One region of the Rhodopseudomonas sp. BR0G17 genome, then DNA from elsewhere that is predicted to be linked to it. Evidence: riboswitches for the same ligand, from Rfam matches in the RefSeq annotation. Region 1 holds a riboswitch; each other region holds the start of a gene.

Evidence for each region. Region 1 has a riboswitch for cobalamin ahead of DY467_RS15045 (TonB-dependent receptor). Riboswitches for the same ligand answer to the same signal wherever they lie in the genome.
Region 2: linked by a shared signal. The riboswitch ahead of cobT (nicotinate-nucleotide--dimethylbenzimidazole phosphoribosyltransferase) and the one ahead of DY467_RS15045 (TonB-dependent receptor) in region 1 are both predicted to bind cobalamin.
Region 3: linked by a shared signal. The riboswitch ahead of DY467_RS13275 (cysteine-rich small domain-containing protein) and the one ahead of DY467_RS15045 (TonB-dependent receptor) in region 1 are both predicted to bind cobalamin.
Region 4: linked by a shared signal. The riboswitch ahead of DY467_RS03025 (DUF1636 domain-containing protein) and the one ahead of DY467_RS15045 (TonB-dependent receptor) in region 1 are both predicted to bind cobalamin.

What each region holds. Positions count from the first base shown of each region.
Region 1 covers NZ_QUML01000018.1:15,675-17,869, reverse strand. Annotated here, with positions in the region: gene typA (translational GTPase TypA) at 1-343, opposite strand, end outside; cobalamin riboswitch at 771-966, shown strand; gene DY467_RS15045 (TonB-dependent receptor) at 1,076-2,195, shown strand, end outside.
Region 2 covers NZ_QUML01000012.1:139,496-141,690, forward strand. Annotated here, with positions in the region: gene DY467_RS12045 (adenosylcobinamide-GDP ribazoletransferase) at 1-228, opposite strand, end outside; gene cobT (nicotinate-nucleotide--dimethylbenzimidazole phosphoribosyltransferase) at 225-1,289, opposite strand; cobalamin riboswitch at 1,494-1,704, opposite strand; gene tcuA (FAD-dependent tricarballylate dehydrogenase TcuA) at 1,851-2,195, shown strand, end outside.
Region 3 covers NZ_QUML01000014.1:83,630-85,824, reverse strand. Annotated here, with positions in the region: gene DY467_RS13280 (acyl-CoA dehydrogenase family protein) at 1-661, shown strand, start outside; gene DY467_RS13275 (cysteine-rich small domain-containing protein) at 728-1,063, opposite strand; cobalamin riboswitch at 1,255-1,453, opposite strand; gene DY467_RS13270 (histidine phosphatase family protein) at 1,506-2,081, opposite strand.
Region 4 covers NZ_QUML01000002.1:209,446-211,640, reverse strand. Annotated here, with positions in the region: gene cobT (nicotinate-nucleotide--dimethylbenzimidazole phosphoribosyltransferase) at 1-797, opposite strand, end outside; cobalamin riboswitch at 894-1,091, shown strand; gene DY467_RS03025 (DUF1636 domain-containing protein) at 1,199-1,630, shown strand; gene cobU (bifunctional adenosylcobinamide kinase/adenosylcobinamide-phosphate guanylyltransferase) at 1,627-2,157, shown strand; gene cobW (cobalamin biosynthesis protein CobW) at 2,161-2,195, shown strand, end outside.

The DNA.
Region 1 (2,195 bases):
GCGCCTTGCCGACCACGAACTTGGTCTGCGGCATCGGGCCCTCGGCAGCGTCGACCAGCACGATCACGCCGTCGACCATCGACAGGATACGCTCGACTTCGCCGCCGAAGTCGGCGTGGCCGGGCGTGTCGACGATGTTGATGTGGGTGTCGCCCCAGACCACCGAAGTACACTTCGCCAGAATGGTGATGCCACGCTCGCGTTCGAGATCGTTGGAGTCCATCGCCCGTTCGACCTGGCGCTGGTTGTCGCGATAGGTGCCGGACTGCTGCAGCAGTTTGTCGACAAGAGTAGTCTTGCCGTGGTCGACGTGGGCGATAATGGCGATGTTACGGAGGGTCATGGCTCTTCTGTCGGTCCTGCGGGCGTTGCCTGATCAGCGAGATCATAGGCACACCGCGGGATGCGCCGAAGGGCGCGCCGAAGCCAGCCTATGTCTGAAACGCGCCGGGCAATCGCAATCTGAAATCGCAAAAAACAGGCCCGGCCGAATAGGACCGGGCACCAGCACGCGTTGCGACGCAATATACGCAGAAATCGCGAAATAACAATGACGGTTGCGGATGGACAGACCAGCTTCGGCGCGGTGGCCGCCGGAGCGTGCCCCGGAGCGCCTCCGGCTTTGTTCCTCAGACTGCTTGACCTAATGATGTAATGTTATAACATTACGTACATCGTCACTGCGATTGGTAATTTCATAGTGCAGCCGTTGTCCCTTGGACTGATTGGATTTTTCCCGCTCGGTTCGTTGACACCGCTGCCGTATGTCCAATACCGTGACCAGCGACGGTTCCCGAAAGGGATCAATAGGGAACGCGGTGCGGGTCTTCGGACTCTATTCCGCGGCTGCCCCCGCAACTGTAAGCGGCGAGCCATTCGCCACACGCCACTGGGCTTTCGTCCTGGGAAGGCGGTGAACGGCAACGACCCGCGAGCCAGGAGACCTGCCGTCAGTCGTGGTCACACGCGAGCACATCGGGCGGGGTGTCCTGGTGCGAGTCGAACCGTAGCCCACAAGAAGGCTGCGGCAGACCTGTTTCGCGGTGACGTGCCACGTTAGCCGCGAGCCAAGAAAATGACTCCCGCCGTTCTGCCTCTCGGGCGCAATCGTCGCCTGCTGTCCTCTGTCGCCCTCGTCCCTCTGCTCTGGCCGGTCGACGGCCTGGCGCAAACCGCCTCGGCCAATCCGCGCGGTCTCGACCCGATCGTGGTCGAGGGCCAGACCGCACGTGCCGCCAAGCCGCGCGCGACGGCAAATGCCGGATCGTCGCGCCAGCGCCGTGCCGCCGCGCGTCCTGTCGCGACGCCCGCGCCCGCGCCCACTCAGCCGACGACCACCACGTCGACCGCCCCTACTTTCAACCTCGGCACCCCCTCCTCGACCGGCAGTCGGCTCGGCCTGACGCCGCTGCAAACACCGGCCAGCGTGGAAGTGATTCGCGCCGAGACCATCGCCGAGCGCGGCCAGCACAACGTCATCGACGCGGTGACGCAGAACGCCACCGGGTTCACTGCGAGCCCGCGTCCGGGAAATGGCGGCCTCGCCTTCACCACGCGCGGCTTCACCGGCAACGGCACGGTGATGTCGCTCTACGACGGCACCCGGCTGTATGTCGGCTCCGGCACCATGACGTTCCCGTTCGACACCTGGACGGCGCAGACCATCGAAGTGCTGCGCGGCCCGGCCTCGGTGATGTATGGCGAAGGCGCGATCGGCGGCGCCATCAACGTGATCTCCAAGAAGCCGCTCGACGTGCAACGCAACGAAGCCGAGATCTCGCTCGACACCAACCTGACCCGGCGCCTCGCGGTCGACTCCGGCGGCCCGATCAATCCCAATGTCAGCTATCGGCTGGCGGCGATCGGCAACATGTCGGACGGCTGGGTCGACCGTGACAAGACATCGAACGTCGCGGTGTCCGGTTCGGTCCGGGTACAGGCCGCCGACAATCTCGCCTTTACGCTGAGCGAAGACTACGCCGACCGCAGCCCGTCGCGCTATTTCGGCACGCCTCTGGTGAACGGCCGGCTCGACGAGTCGCTGCGCTTCCAAAACTACAATGTCGGCGATGCCTCGATCCGCTATCGCGACAACTGGACCCAGCTCAAGACCGAGTGGGACGTTGCCGAAGGCGTCTCGGTGAAGAACGTCACCTACTATCTCAGCACGCACCGGCACTGGAAGGACGTCGAGA
Region 2 (2,195 bases), on a different contig from region 1:
GAGCGCCGCGCCAGCGGCGACGGCCATCATCGCCGGCACCACGCCGGACCAGATCAGCGAGCCTGCGAGCAGCACGCCACCGCACACAAGACCGATCCCGGCGCCGACCAACGGAAAGTACTTCGATGCGCTCAGCAACCAGTCGTCGTCGAACAGCGCGGTGCGCGGCGTCGGCACCAGCGTCATGAACTGCACGGCGTTGAGCAGGGATTGGATCTGCCGGCTCACGCGCGCGATCCGAACCGGCCCGCCAGCACGTCCGACAGCGCGGCGAGATCGTTGAGGATGCCGGCAGCGGCGCGCAGCAGCGGAACGGTCATCAGCGCACCGGTGCCCTCACCGAGCCGCAAGCCGAGATCAAGATAGGGCGTCGCCTGCATCGTTTCGAGCAGCACACGGTGGCCGCGCTCGGCCGAGCGATGAGAGAACACGCAGTAATCGCGCGCCGCGGGCTGCAGCCGCACCGCCAGCAGCGCAGCGGCGCTGGCAATGAAGCCATCGATCACCACCGGCCGCCGCGAAGCCGCAGCGCCCAGCACCGCGCCGGCCATCATCGCGATATCGAATCCGCCGAACTCAGCGAGCACGTCGAGCGGCGCCGTCGGCTGCGCCCGCGCCGCCGCCTGCTCGACGATGGCGCGTTTGTGTGCGACGCCGGCATCATCCATCCCGGCGCCGCGGCCGACGCAATCGATGATTGCAGCCCCAGTCAGCGCGTGGGTGATCAGCGCAGCAGACGTCGTGTTGCCTATTCCCATCTCGCCGATCGCAACGATGTCGAGACCGCCCACAATATCCTCACGCACCAGATCGGCCGCCGCCGTGATCGCACGCGCCGCCTCCTGGTGAGTCATCGCTGGTTCGTGGCGTGCATTGCGGGTGCCGCGCCGGATCTTGCGATCGATCAGCTTGGGATGTGGCGGCATGTCGGCATCGATGCCACCGTCGACGATCCGCACCTCGGTCGCTGCCGCTTTCGCCAGAACGTTCACGCCGGCGCAATCTGCCAGATACGCCTCGACCATCGAGCGTGTCACGCTCGCCGGATACGGCGACACCCGATCGGCGGCGAGGCCGTGATCGCCGGCAAAGATGAACACCGTCGCACGCTCAGCCCGCGGCGGCGCCGGATGCCAGATCAGCCCGAGCTGCACGGCGAGTTCTTCGAGCCGGCCGAGCGAGCCCGGCGGCTTCGCCTTGCCGTCGAGCCGAGCCCGCAGCTCGGACTCATGGGCGGGATCGACCGGCGAAACGGAAAGGATACGTGGATCAAGCAGGGGCGCGTGCATTCGGGAGGCTCGGCAAAAGGAATGCTGCCGCCACGACAGCGGGCAGTGAAGACAGTCGAACGACCATCGTGGCGGCGACAGCAAAGCTGTGCGCGCTGGTTCGTTCGGGCGACGACGGGATTTCTCCGCGGAAAGCAGAGGCGCGCGTCAGGTCGGCGGTCGGTGCAGCATGTCTGTGTCCTTCTTCGACCCACCGTCGAATGGCATGGTTTTCGGACTTCGGCCGGTCTCCTGGCTCGCGGACATTGTCCCGGTCGCCTTCCCGAGCGGCTTGAGGATGCCGTTCTCAGTGGCGGTGTGACCGGAAGCGGTCCGCTTACAGTTGCGGGGGCAGCCGCGGACTTGGCGATTGCTCGCCGCACCGCATTCCCGTTTCACCCTTCGAACGAAGGGCACCGAAGCGAGCGGCACCACAGCACGGCGACGCCACGGGCGCAAGATTGACAACAACCCGGAGCCGCCCTCTAAGACGAAGGTCCACCAAGCCGCGCTTTTCTTGGCCGCTCTCGAGCGGCCCTGGCGCATCATCTCGACCGGATTGACCGCATCTTGCTGTGGGATGTGACGGTGATAGGCGGCGGAATCGCCGGTCTTTGCGCTGCGATTGCCGCGCGCCGCAGCGGCGCTTCGGTCCGCCTGCTCGAAGCGGCACCGCGGCCCCTACGCGGCGGCAACGCGCGCCACGGCCGCAATTTCCGGCTGACGCACGAGACGCCACTGGCCTATGTCCCTGATCGCTACACAGCGCATGAACTGCGCGCCGAGCTACGCAGCGTCACGGGCGACGGCACCGACCAAGTGCTGACGGAGCTGCTGATCGAACGCGCGCGCAGCATCGCCGGTTGGCTGATCGACCACGGCGTGCACCTGCAGTCGCCCGGCACCGGGGTGATGCCGTACTCCCGC
Region 3 (2,195 bases), on a different contig from region 1:
CGGCCAGAACTGCGACCTGATCATCGTGGTTGCCCGCACCGGCGGTGCCGGCGCCAAAGGGCTGTCGCTGATCGTGCTGGAGACCAAGGACAACCCCGGCTTCAAGCGCGGCCGCAACCTCGACAAGATCGGCCTGCACGCCTCCGACACCTCCGAGCTGTTCTTCGAGAATGCCCGCACGCCGAAGGAGAACCTGCTCGGCGGCGAAGAGGGCAAAGGCTTCGTGCAGCTGATGCAGCAGCTGCCGCAAGAGCGCCTGATCATCGCGATCGGCGCCGTGGCGGCGATGGAGCGCGCGGTCGCGCTGACTTCGGACTATACGCGGGAGCGCAAGGCGTTCGGCCAGCCGATTATCGAATTCCAGAACACAGCTTTCACGCTCGCCGAACGCAAGACCGAAGCCTTCATTGCGCGGGTGTTCGTGGATTACTGTCTGGTGCAACTGATCGCCGGCAATCTCGATGCGGTGACCGCCTCAATGGCGAAATGGTGGACGACGCAGAAGCAGGTCGAGACCGTGGACGAGTGCCTGCAACTGCACGGCGGCTACGGCTACATGCAGGAATACCCAATCGGCCGGATGTTCATCGACTCGCGGATCCAGAAGATCTACGGCGGCACCAACGAGGTGATGAAGCTGTTGATCGCCCGCTCGCTCTAACGCGAAAAATGCCAGCGCCTCCGCTACTGCTGTAATCCAGCGATGCGGAGGCGGCGGCAATGTTTTTTAGTCGCCGCTTTCCGAGACTTCGCGCTTGAGGCGGCGCGGATCCTGGGACTGGCTGTCCCAAGGCACTGGCCGCTCCAGCCAGCGCTGGATGAAATTCCACGACCGCCGATAGCCGTTGTGCGGCAGGGTGCAGTCCGAACAATCCTTGCGCGTCAGCCCATTGCGATCGACGAAGGTCTTGTAGGGGCCGGGGCACTGATAGGCGCTCAGCGGGCAGTAGCAGAACAGGCAGTTGAATTCCCGCTCGACGCCGCGATGGCACGGCAGAAACGGGCAGGCCTCGTTGGTGAAGCCCTTGAAGGCTTCGTTGGTAGTTGTGTCTTTCGGCTCCATGACCGTTCCCTCGCGCCGCAGCAATGGCCGCCGGCTCAATCGCGGCGGCGCTGTGGCTGGTTCTGATTGAAGGGGGATGAGTGCTAGGCGATGCCAAGCGTCGCGTGACGCCTATCGCGGCTGCACGCGGCTTAGCCTTGCTAAGAGAATTCGGTCATCGCTGCTCCGCTCTCGACCCGCCGTCGATCGGTTAGATGCTTCCGTCTTCGGCCGGTCTCCTGGCTCACGGATGTCGCCTGGATCGCCTTCCCGACGCCGTTGGCGTCAGTGGCATATGATCCGGACAGATCCGCTTACAGTTGCGGGGGCAGCTACGGATTTGGCGAAAAACACCGCACCGTATTCCCAGTTTCACCTCGCACGCGAGGCACCGAAGACGTCAAAACCAGAGCACGGGGCTGCAGCCTGTGCAAGCAAAAAGGCCTCGTTCTAAACGGCCAGCCTAACCCACTACACGATTGACCCAGACGATCCGCCAGCCGGACGAGCCCAGCCGATCGATCTGGGTCAGCGACAGCGGATCAATCACAAAGCTCAGCGCAACCTCGGGGGATGTCTTAAGAGCAATCGCCAGAACGGCGCGAATGGTGCCGGAGTGTACCACCAGCACGACGTCACCACCGGGCAGCCGCGCCAGCCCCTGCCGCACCCGCTCGATCTGGTCGACAAAGCTCTCGCCGCCCGGCGGCGCCAAGCGCGCCGCATCTTGCCAGAACGCATCGTAGGCAGGGCCGAGTTCACGCGACAGATCGTCGTGGCGGCGCCCGGTCCAGGTGCCAAAATCCTGTTCGCGGAAATCGGGTTCGAGCATCGCATCGAAGCCGAGCGCTGCGGCGGTCTCGCGCGTGCGCCGGCTCGGGCTGGCGACCACCGTCGCATCGTGCGGCAGTTTTTCGCCTAGCGCAGCGAGCACCGCAGTGTCACCGAGATCGACCGGCGCCTCGGGAGCGTGAATCACGCCCTTTGGCCCATCCACCGGCGCATGCCGCACCAGCCACAGCCGGCTGAAGTCGCTCATCGGTCATCCTCGCGCAGTCATGATCCGACCGACAGAGCACGTCGGAGCCATGCCTCGCAAGCGACGACGAAAACGGCCGCCCGGCGTTCGAAAAAATAGCAACCTCTGCCGCCT
Region 4 (2,195 bases), on a different contig from region 1:
CCATCGACGATCACCGGCCGGCGCTGCGAGGCGGCGCCCAGCACAGCGCCCGCCATCATGGCAATCTCCAGCCCGCCAAATTCGGCCAGCGCCTCCAGCGGTGCGGTGGCGGGGCTGCGCATCGCCGCCTTTTCGATCGCCGCCTTCTTCTTGGCCATGCCGTCGGCATCCTGGCCGGCGCCGATCCCGATGCTCTGATCGAGCGGCGCCGGGCCGAGGCGGTGCAGCAGCAGAGACGACGAAGCCGTGTTGCCGATCCCCATTTCGCCGAGCGCGATCACGTCCGCCCCCGCGGCGATCTCGGCCCGCGCCAGTTCGGCGCCGCGATCGAGCGCCTGGCACGCCTCCGCGATGCTCATCGCCGGCTGACGCGCCGCGTTGGCGGTTCCCATCCGCACCTTGGCGTCGATCAGATCGGGATGCTTCGGCAGCTCGGCGGCGACACCGGCGTCGATCACCCGGACGTCGACATGGTTGGCGGCTGCGAATGCATTGGCGGTGGCCTTGCCGGCCAGATAGGTCATTACCATCGCCACCGTCACGGCGGACGGATATTGCGACACGCCTTCTTCGGTCAGGCCATGGTCGCCGGCGAACACCATCAGCACCGCATTGTCGGCGCGCGGCGGCTGCGGATGTCGCATCAAGGCCAGTTCGATGGCGAGGTCTTCGATCCGCCCGAGCGAGCCGAGCGGCTTGGCCTTGCCGTCCACCCGCGCCCGCAGGGTTGCTTTCAGCGACGGGTCGACCGGGGTGATCGACGGCGGCTGCCAGGTGACGAGGGTTTCGGTCGGCATCGGATGGTCCTTTGGTTCGGCAAGGCGCGCAACTGAGGCAAACGCGCAAGCCCGGTCAACACCACCTTCGCGTTGTTGACCCGCAACAGCGTCGCAGCTAGCGTGCCAGACGATGGTCCTTCCGCAAGGAAGGTGAAAAGGGAAGCCGGTGGGAGACGCGGTGCGTCTCGATCCCGGAGCTGCCCCCGCAACTGTAAGCGACGAGCCATCGCCGAGGCCACTGGGAATTCCTGGGAAGGCGGCGAATGGCGGCGACTCGCGAGCCAGGAGACCTGCCATCGCGTATTGTGCTTTGAAGGGTCGTCGGGGCGGGGTGCACCGGACGGAAGCAGTGCGGACGGCAAAGGCCTCTCCCGCGCGTTCCGACAAAGCTCGATAGCTGACGCGATGATTCGAGCCCGATGGATTCCGAGCCCCCTGCCGATGTGAGCGCCGATCCGCCGCGCGTGCTGCCTGGCGCGCCGGTGATGGTCAGCGTCTGCACCACCTGCAAGACGATCGACGGCGTCGCCGTCGGTGCGCCGATGCTGGAAGCCGTCCGCGACGCGCTGGCCGGCGCCGGCGGAGCGCAGGTCCGCGCCGTGCAGTGCCTGTCCGCATGCAAACGCGCCGCCACCGTCGCAGTGTCGAGCGAAGGCGGCTACACGTTCGTATTCGGCGATCTCGACGGCGCCGGCGGCGCCGACGCGGTGGCGGCGTTCGTCGCCTCCTATCAGGACAGTCACTACGGTCTGGTGCCGTGGCGGCAGCGACCGGAAGTCCTGCGCAAGGGTACCGTCGTCCGCCTGCCGCCGCCGCAATGGTCTCCCGACGATGGGCGGGCGCCGGCATGAGCGCGCTGATCTCTACCCTGGTGCTTGGCGGCGCGCGCTCCGGCAAATCGGTGTTCGGCGAACGGCTGGTCGCCGAGAGCGGCCTCGCCAGGATCTATCTCGCGACCGCCACCGCCAGCGACGACGAAATGTCCGATCGCATCGCCCACCATCGCGCCCGCCGCGGCGAGGGCTGGACTACGATCGAGGAGCCGCTCGGCTTGGTCGATGCGCTGACCCAGCACGCCGGCCGCGGCCGCGCCGTACTGGTCGATTGCCTGACACTGTGGCTGTTCAACCTGATGGAAGCCGGCCGCGATCCCGAGGTCGAGGCGAGGCGGCTGGCGCGCTATCTCGGCGTCGCCGCCGGACCGATCGTGCTCGTCTCCAACGAAGTCGGCCTCGGCCTGGTGCCGGAGACGCCGCTCGGCCGCGCCTTCCGCGACGCGCAAGGTCGCCTCAATCAGACCATCGCTGCCGCCGTGCCCAACGTCGCCTTCATCGCCGCCGGCCTGCCGCTGTGGCTGAAACGCCAATCAGGAGAGTAGTTCATGACCGCCCGCGTTCCCGTCACGGTGCTCACCGG